Linked DNA regions of Archangium violaceum. The protein of the gene in region 1 binds, or shares a complex with, the protein of each later gene. Links are inferred from orthologs where the notes say so. Each region holds a gene or a part of one and is shown in the gene's direction. Other genes may lie near its edges.

Region 1 (7,098 bases):
CGGGACTGGTTCCGCAGGTACTCCAGGTCCTCGGGGCGTACCTCCAGCGCGTAGGGGTAGCCGAGCCCCACCAGGGTCTCGACCGCCACGCCCCGGCACGTCCGGCCCTCCGCCTCCTCCAACCCCTCCAGCTGGCCGCTCTCCAGGAGATGAAGGAGCAGGTCCGCCACCTCGCGCGAGCCCCCCTCCGACCCCAGCGCCTCCAATTCCCGGTTGAGGTGCCCCGCCAGGGCCGCGCGCTCGGTGCCAGAGGCCGCCCGGGCCTGCTCGACGAGGGGCGGCACCGCCCGCATCGCCTCTCGCGGGGGTAGAGGTGCGGGAGCGCTGTCCGGCGCCTCCCAGGGGGCCAGGGATGGCACCTCCGATCCTGGCTGGTCCTCGCGGGGTCCGGAGCCGGGGGGGCGGGTATGGGTGGTGCTGGACACGGTCGGGACTGTAACGGCCGGCTCCGCCCGCCTTCAAAGCTTCCCGCCAGGCCGCTCCCGGGAGCTTCCGGCAGCGGACGCGAGCGGGCCCCGTCCCGCCTCCTGGAGGACAGCTCCCCCCACCCTCCAGGGAAGCGTTAGAGTGACGATACCTTGCCGGCCATCCCCCCTCCCCCACCACCTTCCACCAAGACCGTGGAAATCCCCTCGCGTCGCTTCGGGCGCTACGTGCTCCGCTCGCGGCTGGGCTCGGGAGGCATGGCGGAGGTGTTCCTCGCGGAGGCGCGGGACGAGAAGGGCAGCCCCTTCAAGGTGGCGCTGAAGCTGATGCGCAAGGACGTCAGCGCGGAGGCCTTCGCCGACGAGGCGGACCTGATGGGCCTGCTGGAGCACCCGAACCTGGTGAGCCGGCTGGAGATTGGCGAGGCCTTCGGGCGCTACTTCATCGCCATGGAGTTCCTGGTCGGTGGAGACCTGGAAGGGCTGCTCCGGGTGCACCACCAGCAGGGGCGCGACATCCCGGTGGCGATGGGCGTCCACGTGTGCATCGAGGCGCTGAGGGCGCTGGCGTACTTCCACCAGGCGCGCACGCGCAGTGGCCGGCCGCTGGAGCTCGTCCACGGGGACGTGAACCCCTCCAACATCTTCTTCTCCGGGCAGTGCGAGGTGAAGCTCGGTGACTTCGGCGTGGCCAAGGCGCGCGGGCTGGACCTGGGGCCGGAGGACGGGGTGACGGCGGGCAAGCTGCACTACCTGTCGCCGGAGCAGACGCGCGGGGACACGGTGACGCAGGCGTCGGATCTCTTCTCGCTGGGCATCGTCCTGCACGAGCTGGTGCTGGGTGCCCACCCCTTCGAGCGCGGCAGCGACGACCCGGACGTGGTGATGGCGGCCATCCAGGCGGCGAAGCTGAACCTGCCGGACACGTTGGACCGGAGGCTCGCGGCGGTGATCCGCAAGGCGCTGGCACCGGACGTGAATCAGCGCTACCGCACGGCGGGAGAGTTCGCTGGAGCACTCTTCACCTGGGCGTTGGACACCGGACAACCCTTCAGCGCGCGCGAGGTACAGAGCGCGATGCAACAGGCCCTCTCTCTCGCACTCTGGGAGCGGGAGAAGGGCCGCCCGTAGTCGGACGGAGCAGATCCTTTTGACAGCGTCCGAACCCGCCCATAGGTTGGCGCGCGTCGCTGGTGCCCGGGCAAGTGCCTGGGCTTGAAAGGGAATCCGGTGTGAATCCGGAGCTGCCCCCGCAGCGGTAAGCGAGAACGAATCCGCCCACACGCACTGGCCGGGAGGCTGGGAAGCGGACGGTATTAGGAACCGGCGTCAGCCGAGTGCTCGCGAGCCCGAAGACCTGCCAGCACCTGCCTCTGGGAGAAATCCAGCGGCAGCTCGACCTGGAAGCCTCGTGGGGAGGCGGGAGGTCCGAGCGCCGCGGGTTCATTCCGTGGCGGTCCCGGCCTGTCTCTTCTCCTCGTGTCTTCGGGTTCACGTGGTCGCGAACGCAGCTCGCGGCCCAGACAGTGCGCGAGGAGCAGCATGCTGAACGGAAGCCACATCCCGGGACGCGAGCAGGGCGCGCCGCCCCTGCCCGCCCATCTCACCTCCGAGACGACCCCCACGCCCCCCACCACCATGCGGGTGCGCAAGCGCAATGGAACGCTCGAGGTCGCGGACCTGAACAAGATCGTCCGAGCGATCAGCCGGTGTTGCGACGGGCTGCGCCAGGTGGACGCCATCCGCATGGCGACGAAGACGATCGCTGGCCTCTACGACGGCGCCTCGACGAAGGAGTTGGATCAGCTCTCCATCCAGACCGCCGCCTCGCTGACGCTGGAGGAGCCCGAGTACGCGAAGCTCGCGGCGCGGCTGCTCGCGACGTACATCGACAAGGAGGTCTCCGGGCAGGAGATCCACTCCTTCTCGCAGTCCATCGCCGCGGGCCACCGGCTCGGGCTGGTGAACGAGCGCGTGGCCGGGCTCGTCTCGGCGAACAGCCGCAAGCTGAACGACGCGATCGACCCCTCGCGCAACCGCCTCTTCGAGTACTTCGGGCTGCGCACGGTCTACGACCGCTACCTGCTCAAGCACCCCCAGACGCGCGAGGTGCTCGAGACGCCCCAGCACTTCTTCATGCGCATCGCGGTGGCGCTCGGGGACACCATCGCCGACGTGCTCGAGCTCTACCGGCTCTTCTCGATGCTGGAGTACGTGCCGAGCTCCCCCACCCTCTTCAACTCCGGCACGCGCCACGAGCAGCTCTCGTCCTGCTTCCTGCTGGACTCGCCCGAGGACGAGCTGGCGAGCATCTACCAGCGCTACATGGACGTGGCGATGCTCTCGAAGTTCTCGGGGGGCATCGGGCTGGCGTACCACCGGATCCGCTCGCGCGGCTCGCTCATCGAGAGCACCAACGGGCACAGCAACGGCATCGTGCCGTGGCTGAAGACGCTGGATGCGTCGGTGGCCGCGGTGAACCAGGGCGGGAAGCGCAAGGGCGCCTGCTGCGTGTACCTGGAGACCTGGCACGCGGACCTGGAGGAGTTCCTCGAGCTGCGCGACAACACCGGCGACGAGGCCCGGCGCACGCACAACCTGAACCTCGCCAACTGGATCCCCGACCTCTTCATGAAGCGCGTCGAGGCTGATGGGAACTGGTCCCTCTTCGACCCGAAGGCGGTGCCGCACCTCACGGACCTGTACGGCGAGGCGTTCGAGCGCGCCTATGAGAAGGCCGAGGCGCAGGGACTCGCGCACAAGACGGTGAAGGCCCGCGAGCTCTACGGGCGCATGATGCGGACGCTCGCGCAGACCGGGAACGGCTGGATGACGTTCAAGGACAAGTCGAACCGGGCCTGCAACCAGACGGCGCTGCCGGGCCGCGTCGTCCACCTCTCGAACCTCTGCACGGAGATTCTCGAGGTGACCTCACGGGACGAGACCGCCGTCTGCAACCTCGGCTCCATCAACCTCGCGCGGCACACGCTGGCGAACGACGCCGGTGGCGTGGCCTTCGACTGGGACAAGCTCGCGAGGACGGTGCGCTCCGCGGTGCGCCAGTTGGATCGGGTGATCGACCTCAACTACTACCCCATCGACTCGGCGAAGGGCTCGAACCAGCGCTGGCGCCCGGTGGGGCTCGGCCTGATGGGCCTGCAGGACGTGTTCTTCCAGATGCGCCTGCCCTTCGACAGCCCCGAGGCGCGCACGCTCTCGCGGAGGATCTCCGAGGACATCTACTTCCACGCCCTGTCCGCCTCGGCGGAGCTCGCGGCCGAGCGCGGTGCCCATCCGAGCTTCCAGGAGACGCGCGCGGCGCGCGGCGAGCTCCAGTTCGACGCGTGGGGAGTGATGCCCGAGGACCCCACGCGGTGGGAGGCGCTGCGCGCCCGTATCAAGTCCGTGGGGCTGCGCAACTCGCTGCTCATCGCCATCGCGCCGACGGCGACCATCGCGTCCATCGCGGGCTGCTACGAGTGCATCGAGCCGCAGATCTCCAACCTCTTCAAGCGGGAGACGCTCTCGGGCGACTTCCTCCAGGTCAACCGCTACCTGGTGGAGGAGCTGAAGTCCCTGGGGCTGTGGAACGAGGACATGCGCTCGCGCATCAAGCTGGCGGAGGGCTCCATCCAGTCGCTCGGGGAGATTCCCGCCAACGTGCGCGCCATCTACCGCACCGCGTGGGAGCTGCCGATGCGCTCGCTCATCGACATGGCGGCGGACCGGGGCGCCTTCATCGACCAGAGCCAGTCGCTCAACCTGTTCATCGAGTCGCCGAACATCGGGCAGCTGAGCTCCATGTACATGTACGCCTGGAAGAAGGGGCTGAAGACGACCTACTACCTGCGCTCGCGTCCGGCGACGCGCATCGCGAAGGCCACCGTCGACGTGTCCCGGAATGGCACGGCGCACCCCGAGGCCGGTGGTAGCGCGCCCGCTCAGGCGGCCCCCAGGCCCACGGAGGAGCAGGCCATCGCCTGCTCGCTGGAGAACCCCGAGAGCTGCGAGGCCTGCCAATGAGCGCCGTGACGCCCCTGGTGCGCTCCAACGCGACGCCGAAGACGGGTGCGCGCCTGTTGGATCCGGGCCTGAACCTGACGCTGCGGCCGATGCAGTACCCGGCCTTCTTCGAGATGTACCGCAACGCCATCAAGAACACCTGGACGGTGGAGGAGGTGGACTTCTCGACGGACGTGGGCGACCTGCGCTCGAAGATGACGGCGGCGGACCGGCACCTCATCCAGCGCTTGGTGGCATTCTTCGCGACGGGCGACTCCATCGTGGCGAACAACCTCGTGCTGAACCTCTACAAGCACGTGAACTCGCCCGAGGCGCGCATGTACCTGTCGCGGCAGCTCTACGAGGAGGCGCTGCACGTGCAGTTCTACCTCACGCTGCTCGACACGTACGTGCCGGACCCGGCCGAGCGCGCGAAGGCCTTCGCGGCCATCGACAACATCCCGAGCATCCGGGAGAAGGCCGCGTTCTGCTTCAAGTGGATGGACTCCATTGACGAGCTGGAGCGCTTGGAGACGCGGGAGCACCGGCGGCGCTTCCTGCTGAATCTCATCTGCTTCGCGGCCTGCATCGAGGGGCTCTTCTTCTTCGCGGCGTTCGCGTACGTGTACTTCCTGCGCTCGCGGGGGCTGCTGCACGGGCTGGCGGCGGGGACCAACTGGGTCTTCCGCGACGAGAGCGCGCACATGGCCTTCGCCTTCGAGGTGGTGAAGACGGTGCGCCGCGAGGAGCCGGACCTCTTCGACGCGGAGCTGGAGCGGCAAGTGGCCACCATGCTCGACGAGGCGGTGACGTGCGAGCTGCGGTTCGCCGAGGACCTGCTGGGGCTCGGCGTCGCGGGACTCTCCGTGCGCGAGATGCGGCAGTACCTCGAGTACGTGGCCGACCAGCGGCTCGCGATGCTGGAGCTGCCGAAGCGCTACGGGGCGAAGAACCCGTTCGGCTTCATGGACCTGCAGGACGTGCAGGAGCTCGCGAACTTCTTCGAGCGCCGCGTCTCGGCGTACCAGGTAGGAGTCGCCGGAGAGGTCACCTTCGACGCGAACTTCTGAGCGCTAACTCCCTGGCCTGGGTGGCGGACCAACTGCCGCCGCTGTTCATCCCAGGACACCCGACATCCCTGGAGAACAGCGGCTCCCCCTCCTCCCCACGAGCACCGTTCGAGGTGCGGGAGTCCTCACGGCTCCCGCAGGAGGGGAACCATGAAACGGCAATGGACAGGGATGGGCCTCTGCGGGGTCCTGATGCTGTTGGGACTATCGGCCTGCGGCGGTGTCGTCGTGGAGCCGTCCACCGAGGCGGTGGAGGAGATCGCCCAGGAGCACCGGCGGGAATCGACCCCGCCGGAGCAGAAGTGGGTGCGGAACATCCTCGCCACCACCGAGAGCGAGACGGTGGCCATCCGGCATGACCCGCGAGGCAACGTCGTCGTCCTCGTGACGGACATCGGCGGCCCCATCGACTTCGGCGCCGGGCCCATCAGCCCACCGGCCTCGGCATCGGGCTCGCGCATCGCGGGGCTCGCGAAGTACGCCCCCGATGGCAGCCTGCTGTGGGGCATCATCCTCTCGGGCGAGCCCACCGCCGAGCTGCCCGGAGCCGGCGCCTTTGGCGCCGCGATGACGGTCGATTCGAAGGGCAACATCGTGCTCTCCCTGAGTGTCGGCGGCCGGCTCGTGCTGGATGGCGTGACGATGACGATGGGCGAGCACCTGCTGAAGCTCGACCCGGACGGACATGCCCTCTGGGCGCTCCGGCTGCCCACCCGCGCGCGGGAGGTCGCGGTGGACAGGAAGGACCGCATCGCCATCACCGGCACCCTGGAAGGCGCCACCGAGTTCGACTTCGGCGAGGGCCCCATCACGGGCGCGGACTTCCACGCGTTCGTCGCGAAGTATTCCTCGCGGGGCGAACTCGAATGGGTCTTCGTCGATGACGTGGTGGCCAGGACCGATGCGCTCACCGCGGACGAGCACGGGAACTTCTACTTCGGTGGCATCCGCTTCCCGGAGCTCCCCAGCGGGGTCGGCACGCCCTACCTGCGCAAGGTCTCCTGCGATGGCGAGGGCGAGTGGTCACGCGGGCTCGAGGGCAGCACGGGCGCCATCTTCGATCTCGCGGCGCGCGACAACCGCGTCGTCGCGGTGGGCATCTTCAACGGCTCCTTCGAGTTCAGGGGGCGGACGTTCACCGCTCCGGCGGACTTTCCGTCCAACGGCATCGCGCTCGCCTTCACGGGGAGTGGCAACGAGCGCTGGGCCCGGCAGACGCCGGGTCTGCTCGTCTCCGTCGACATCGACAACCGCGGTGGGGTGCTCGTCGCGGGTTCCGAGGTAGCCCAACCCGACGCGCGGCTGTTCATCGCCCGCTTCCTCCTGAGCAACGGCCGCGTGGACTGGTCGCGCGGCTTCAACGAATTCTCGGCCGCGGTGGACTCCTCGGCGAACAAGAAGGGAGAGATCGCCGTCACCGGTGATGGCCCCATCTACGTCATCCAGTTCGGCCGCTGAAGCCTGGCGGTGGAAACGACAACGCCCGGGGGCCTCGAAAGGCATCCCCGGGCGTTGATGAGGACCGAGCTGCGGTCCGGGCGCGGCGGACTACTCGACCGTCACGCTCTTGGCGAGGTTGCGCGGCTGGTCCACGTCGTTCC
Region 2 (6,780 bases), 5.7 Mb from region 1 along the record:
CGCGCAACCCCCCATCACCGGTGAAGCGTCTCCCAGATGACAGAGTAGAAAACCCGAATTGTGACGGGGACTTGGCGGGAGCCAGCCCTCCGGTCCAGGCGTGCTTGACGGGTCGACTTCGCTGGTTATTATCCCGCGCGCTTGCCGGTTAGCACTCGTGTGGTGCGAGTGCTAACGGCCCGGGCCGGACGGCCCCCATCCCAACCCCCACGGCACTCCGGACACCTGGAGTGCTCATCGGAAGGAGACAACCGTGAAGATTCGTCCCCTGCAGGATCGTCTGATCGTCAAGCGCGTTGCCGAGGAGAACAAGACCAAGGGCGGTCTGTTCATCCCCGACACCGCCAAGGAGAAGCCCCTCGAGGGCAAGGTGCTCGCGGTCGGTAACGGCAAGGTGCTCGAGGACGGCAAGGTCCGCCCGCTCGACATCAAGGCCGGCGACACCATCCTGTTCAGCAAGTACGCGGGTACCGAGATCAAGATCGATGGCGAGGAGCACCTCATTCTCCGTGAGGAGGATGTGCTCGGCGTGATCGAGAAGTAATCCCCTCCCCGCTCCTCCTCTCTACCCAAAGGAATCCATCAACATGGCGAAGGACATTCTTTTCGACGTTCGTGCGCGCGAGGCCATCCTGCGCGGCGTGAACATCCTGGCCGACGCGGTGAAGGTCACCCTGGGCCCCAAGGGCCGCAACGTGGTGATCGAGAAGTCGTTCGGCTCGCCCACGATCACCAAGGACGGCGTGACCGTGGCCAAGGAGATCGAGCTTGAGAACAAGTTCGAGAACATGGGCGCCCAGATGGTCAAGGAGGTCGCCTCCAAGACCTCCGACGTGGCCGGTGACGGCACCACCACGGCGACCGTGCTGGCCCAGGCCATCTTCCGCGAGGGCGCGAAGCTGGTGGCCGCCGGTCACAACCCGATGGACATCAAGCGCGGCATCGACAAGGCCGTGGCCGCCATCGTGGCCGAGCTGAAGACGCTGGCCAAGCCGACCAAGGACAAGAAGGAGATCGCCCAGGTCGGTACCATCTCCGCCAACGGCGACACCACCATCGGGCAGATCATCGCCGACGCGATGGAGAAGGTCGGCAAGGAGGGCGTCATCACGGTGGAGGAGGCCAAGGGTCTCGACACCACCCTGGACGTGGTCGAGGGCATGCAGTTCGACCGCGGCTACCTCTCCCCGTACTTCGTGACGGATCCGGAGCGCATGGAGGTCGTGCTGAATGACGCCCTCATCCTCATCAACGAGAAGAAGATCTCCTCGATGAAGGACATGCTCCCCATCCTCGAGCAGGTGGCCCGCTCCGGCAAGCCGCTGCTGATCATCGCCGAGGACATCGAGGGCGAGGCCCTGGCCACCCTGGTGGTCAACAAGATCCGCGGCGTGCTCAACGTGGCCGCCGTGAAGGCCCCGGGCTTCGGTGACCGCCGCAAGGCCATGCTCGAGGACATCGCCACCCTGACGGGCGGCCGGATGATCGCCGAGGACCTCGGCATCAAGATGGAGACGCTGACCCTCAACGACCTGGGCCGCGCCAAGCGCATCACCATCGACAAGGACAACACCACCATCGTCGACGGTGCCGGTGCGCAGAAGGACATCGAGGCGCGCGTGAAGCAGATCCGCGCCCAGATCGAGGAGACCACCAGCGACTACGACCGCGAGAAGCTCCAGGAGCGTCTGGCGAAGCTGGTGGGCGGCGTGGCCGTCATCAACGTGGGCGCCGCGACCGAGACCGAGATGAAGGAGAAGAAGGCTCGCGTCGAGGACGCCCTCAACGCGACCCGCGCCGCCGTGGAGGAGGGCGTGGTGCCTGGCGGTGGCGTGGCCCTGCTGCGCTGCTCCAAGGCGCTGGACACCCTCAAGGTCGACGCCGGTGAGAAGTTCGGCGTGGACATCATCCGCCGCTCCGTCGAGGAGCCGCTGCGTCAGATCGTCGCCAACGGCGGTCTCGAGGGCAGCGTCATCGTCAACAAGGTCAAGGAGGGCACTGGCTCGTACGGCTTCAACGCCGCCACCAGCACCTACGAGGACCTGCTGGCCGCCGGCGTCATCGACCCGGCCAAGGTGAGCCGCACCGCGCTGCAGAACGCGGCCTCCGTTGCCTCCCTGATGCTCACCACCGAGGCCATGGTGGCGGATCGTCCGAAGGAGGAGAAGGAGGGCGCTGGCGCCGGCGGTGGTATGGGCGGCATGGGTGGTATGGGCGGCATGGGCGGCATGGGCATGTAGTCCCCGCCCCAGGCTCCGGAGCGCGGCTCGTCCCGCGCTCCGAGGTCTCTCGGACGGCCTCCGGTTCCCTCGTGGAGCCGGGGGCCGTTCGCGTTTCGGGCGTCCCCGGGCACCGACCGAGGTACCAACCGGGTGGCGTGGCGTCCCCCGCCCTCTTAGTTTGGAGGGAGACACGAGGAGGACACACGCTTGAAGCCCGTGAAAATCTACACCACGACCTATTGCGGTTACTGCGTCCGGGCGAAGGATCTGCTCACCCGCAAGGGCGTGAAGTACGAGGAGCTGGACGTCACCGGCGATGACGAGATGCGCGCGAAGCTGGTGGAGATGAGCGGCCAGCGGACCGTGCCGCAGATCTGGATCGGCGACACCCACGTGGGTGGCTATTCGGATCTCGCCCGCCTGGACAGCGAGGGAAGACTCGATCCCATGCTGCAAGCCTGAGCCGCCTGGGAGCAGGCGACCGCCCGCCTTGGGTGGGCACCCACCTCCGTCCGTGTGCAGGTTGCCCGGAGCAACCCTCACGCACGACGGAGGTGGATGATGGCTGAGGCAGGGGAACAGGTCACGGGTACGAAGGACGAGAACTACGACGTCATCAGCGTGCTCTATCACTGTCTCCAGGGGGCCTCGGAGGTCGGCCAGTACATCCAGGACGCCGAGAAGAGCGGCGACCAGGAGCTGGTGGACTTCTTCCGCGACTACCAGGAGGCGCAGCGCGACCTGGCCGAGCGCGCCAAGAACCTGCTGGGCGCCCGGCTGATGCGCACCGAGGGTGTCCAGGCCGGGACCACCCAGAAGAGCGGTGGCGCCAGCAAGAAGGGCGGCAAGAAGGTGATGCAGGCCCAGCAGCACGGCTCGCCCGGAGCCCAGACGAACGCCCAGGTGAAGTCCGGCGGCCGGCCGAACGATGACATCGTGGACGAGGAGTCCAAGGAGTCCTTCCCGGCCAGCGACTCACCCGCCCGCTACTAGTGGGCCCGGAGTTGGATGCGCGCGAGGGGCTGGATTCCCGGAACGGGGGTCGTCTTCACTCCCAGTCCGTGGCTGGTACCGGATCGCCCCTCGCGTGCGCCGTCCTGATCTCACACCCAACGCACCATTCCACCCGCACTGAGGAAGAGCCGAGCTGCCCGGACACTTGTCCGCGTGCGCTTCTCCCCTACCCCGGTGCGAGCGCTTCGTGCCCGGAGACTCCAGGCCCGAACTCCGCGTCACTAAGGCTTGCCCAGGAGTGAGAGGACCCATAAACAGGCAACTCCCGCGACCCGGGCGGAGCTTCCGTCCGCCCGCTGCGGGTTGGGAGGAGCAACGCCGATGAGCGACGACAGGCCGGAGGTCACCCAGACCGTGCAGACGGGTCCCGAGGGACGGTCGACACGGATCCAGGTGCGAGAGTGGACGGTGGAGGTGGTGGCCGGCCCTGACAAGGGGAAGAAGGTCACCACGCAAGACGCGCTGCTGCGCGTGGGCTCGGATCCGGCGACGGACCTGGTGCTCAGTGACCAGACGGTGAGCCGTCGGCACATCGAGATGGAGCGCACGTCGAAGGGCATCCTCCTGCGCGACCTGGGCAGCCGCAATGGCACGTTCCTGGACGGACACCAGGTGATGCAGGTGCTGCTGCAGCCGGGCGACAAGGTGGTGCTGGGCAAGACGAAGCTGGCCATCAAGCAGGAGGCCCGCGCCACCGAGGTGGAGGTGATGGGTGGAGCCGACGCCTTCGGCGGGCTGGTGGCCACCTCGGAGATGATGCGGGTCGTCTTCTCGCAGCTGCGCGGCATCGCCCGCGAGGACATGAACCTGCTGGTGGAGGGCGAGACGGGCACCGGCAAGGAGCTGGCGGCGCGCGCGGTGCACGAGCACTCGCGCCGGCGGCACGGCCCCTTCAAGGTGGTGGACTGCAACCTCATCACCGAGGAGAAGGCCGAGCGCGAGCTGTTCGGCGGCCTGCGCTCCGGAGGAGACGAGGACGACAAGGGCTCCAAGGGCGTCTTCGAGGCGGCCCAGGGTGGAACCCTGTTCCTGGACGAGGTGGGCGAGCTGCCGCTGTCGCTGCAGCCCAAGCTGCTGCGCGTGCTGGAGTCGCGCGAGGTGCCCTCGCTGGACGGGGCGCCGGTGCCGGTGGACGTGCGCGTCATCGCCTCCACGCACCGCAACCTCGAGGAGGACGTGCGCCAGGGCCGCTTCCGGGCGGACCTCTACTACCGGCTGGCGGTGGCGCGCGTGCGCCTGCCCCCGCTGCGCACCCGGCGCGAGGACATCCCCGTGCTGGCCCAGTCCCTGCTGCGCGGCCTCAAGTCCTCCTTCGAGCTCACCCCCCAGACGATCGCCCTCTTCGAGGGCTACGACTGGCCGGGCAACGTGCGCGAGCTGCGCAACGTGCTGGAGCGCGGCGCCCTCATGCAGGAGACGGGCAACGTCAGCTGGCTGGACTTCATGGCCCAGCCCCAGCGCAAGGCGGAGGGTGGCGAGCAGCCCACCACCAGCGTGGCCGCGCTGGTGACGGGCATGCCCTACCACGAGGCCAAGGACCGGGTGGTGGCCGACTTCGAGCGCCTCTACTTCGCCGAGGTCATGCGTCAGTCCAACTTCGACATGAAGACGGCCGAGCAGCACACCGGCCTGTCCATGCAGAGCCTCTACCGACTGCTCAAGAAGAACGGTCTGCGCCTGAAGGATCTCAAGAACGCCGAGGGCCTTGATAAATGAGGCCCCCGCTGTTCCAACCCCAAAGGAGATCCCCGACATGATGCGCCGTATCGCCATCGCCTCCGTCCTCCTCGCGGCCGGGTGCGTCAGCCAGCAGGGGGCCCAGAAGGGCCCGACCACCACCGAAGAGCGGATGCGCATCACCAACCAGCTTCCGTTCGACGTGAGCGTCTGCCAGGCCCGCTCCCCCACCCTGCCCCAGCCGGCCAACCAGAACATCCTCCTGGGCGCCATCAGCTCCGCGCGCCCGGAGGTGATGGAGTGCCTCGTGGACCCCAAGTCCCGCGGCACCGCCGAGACCACCCAGGTGGTGGTGAAGACCTCCGTCACGGATCAGGGCGGCACCCACTCCATCTCCGGTGAGAACCTCACCGCCGAGGGGCAGGCCTGCATCCAGAAGATCGTGGACGCGCGCGTGCCGCTCGCCGCCCTGCCCGCGGGCGCCCAGCCGGTGCAGTCCGAGAGCACCTTCATCCACGAGCTGAACAACAGCCCCAGCGTCAAGTTCGGCATCAACCCGGGCTCGGACTTCTCGGGCGCCGTGCGGCTCGGCCAGCCCACCTGGTGCGACTGCTACACGGGCTTCGACAGCAAGATCCCCCCGCTCCTCAAGGCCAACGTGGACCTGAAGAAGGGCGCGGCCACCGCCGCCGACATCACCTTCGACCCGGTGGGCACCCCCGAGGGCGACCAGCTCGCCGCCTGCCTCAAGGGCAAGATGATGGCCCTGCCGGCGAAGCTGGAGGTGGACCAGCTGAAGTTCTCCTACCGCTTCGTCCACTTCAACTCGCAGGTCACCGAGCTCTCCGCGGACCTGCCGCCCGAGCAGCGCTTCTTCCAGCTCGAGCTGGTGCGCAACCAGCGCTCCGCCGACGCCGCCATCGCCCTCGGCACGCGCGCCAACGCCGCCGAGGTCTATGACGCCATCGTCGCCAAATACCAGAAGACCAAGGACTGGAAGCTGATCGACGAGCTGAAGGCCAAGTGCGCCACGCTCGTGGAGGCCACCCAGTCCATGGTGAGCGCCATCGACGCCCAGCTCAAGGTGGACCAGAGCACCCTGGCCATCGCCCAGGAGCTCAAGGCCAAGGACGAGTCCTGGGCCGAGGTCGAGACCAAGACCCAGGTCATCATCAACGCCACCCAGCAGGACCTGGACAACGCCCAGAAGCGCCTGGCGGACGACAAGTCCATCTGCCCCAAGGAGCGCAAGTAACGCGCCGTCCCAAAGGACACTCCTGACATGACGAAGGCGTGGGAGCCGGTCCGGGTCCCACGCCTTTTCGTTTGCGGACTTGATAAACGAGGTCCCCGCTGTCTCAACCCCAAGGAGAGCTTCCACATGATGCGCCGTATCGCCATCGCATCCCTCGTCCTCGCGTCCGGCTGTGCCACCACGCAGGACGCTCAGTCGGGCGGCACCCAGGAGCGGATGCGGATCGCCAATCAGTTCCCGTTCGACACGTCCGTGTGCCAGACCCAGGCACTTGCCCTGCCCCAGCCCCTCAGCCCGAACTCCCTCCTGGGAGCGCTCTTCTCCTCCCAGCCCGAGGTCCTGGAGTGTCTGACGGACCCCAAGTCCCGTGGCCAGGCGAAGGCCACCCGGGTGATCGTCAAGGACACCGTCACCGACCAGGGCGGCACCCACGCCATCTCCGGTGAGAACCTCACCGCCGAGGGCCAGGCGTGCATCCAGAAGGCCCTGGACACGCGCGTGCCGCTCACCGCCCTGCCCTCGGGCTCCAAGCCGGTGGAGTACCAGACCGAGTTCACCCACGACCAGGACACCGGCATCAGCGTGAAGTTCGGCCTCAACCCGGGCTCGGAC

What was found. The genes of interacting proteins can lie anywhere in the genome.
Region 2: the proteins of JRI60_RS40955 (region 1) and grxC are in contact, whole or in part, in an NMR structure (PDB 1QFN), measured with the Escherichia coli proteins. The link is inferred for Archangium violaceum from one-to-one orthologs.

Annotation. Positions count from the first base shown.
Region 1 is NZ_CP069396.1:10,296,707-10,303,804, forward strand. What follows is about bases 1,604-4,707. They hold JRI60_RS40955 (ribonucleoside-diphosphate reductase subunit alpha), read left to right. Parts: upstream 1,604-1,967; coding sequence 1,968-4,448; downstream 4,449-4,707. Other genes in these bases: JRI60_RS40960 (ribonucleotide-diphosphate reductase subunit beta), read left to right, coding at 4,445-4,707. Also shown: JRI60_RS40945 (hypothetical protein), read right to left, coding at 1-425; JRI60_RS40950 (serine/threonine-protein kinase), read left to right, coding at 621-1,556; more of JRI60_RS40960, read left to right, coding at 4,708-5,497; JRI60_RS40965 (hypothetical protein), read left to right, coding at 5,648-6,955; glmS (glutamine--fructose-6-phosphate transaminase (isomerizing)), read right to left, coding at 7,046-7,098. UniProt on the Escherichia coli protein: Provides the precursors necessary for DNA synthesis. Catalyzes the biosynthesis of deoxyribonucleotides from the corresponding ribonucleotides.
Region 2 is NZ_CP069396.1:4,571,014-4,577,793, reverse strand. What follows is about bases 1,271-4,056. They hold grxC (glutaredoxin 3), read left to right. Parts: upstream 1,271-2,429; coding sequence 2,430-2,684; downstream 2,685-4,056. Other genes in these bases: JRI60_RS18925 (sigma 54-interacting transcriptional regulator), read left to right, coding at 3,558-4,056; JRI60_RS18930 (hypothetical protein), read left to right, coding at 2,784-3,215; groL (chaperonin GroEL), read left to right, coding at 1,271-2,240. Outside these bases: co-chaperone GroES, read left to right, coding at 254-544; more of groL, read left to right, coding at 588-1,270; more of JRI60_RS18925, read left to right, coding at 4,057-4,952; JRI60_RS18920 (hypothetical protein), read left to right, coding at 4,990-6,168; JRI60_RS18915 (hypothetical protein), read left to right, coding at 6,295-6,780. UniProt on the Escherichia coli protein: The disulfide bond functions as an electron carrier in the glutathione-dependent synthesis of deoxyribonucleotides by the enzyme ribonucleotide reductase.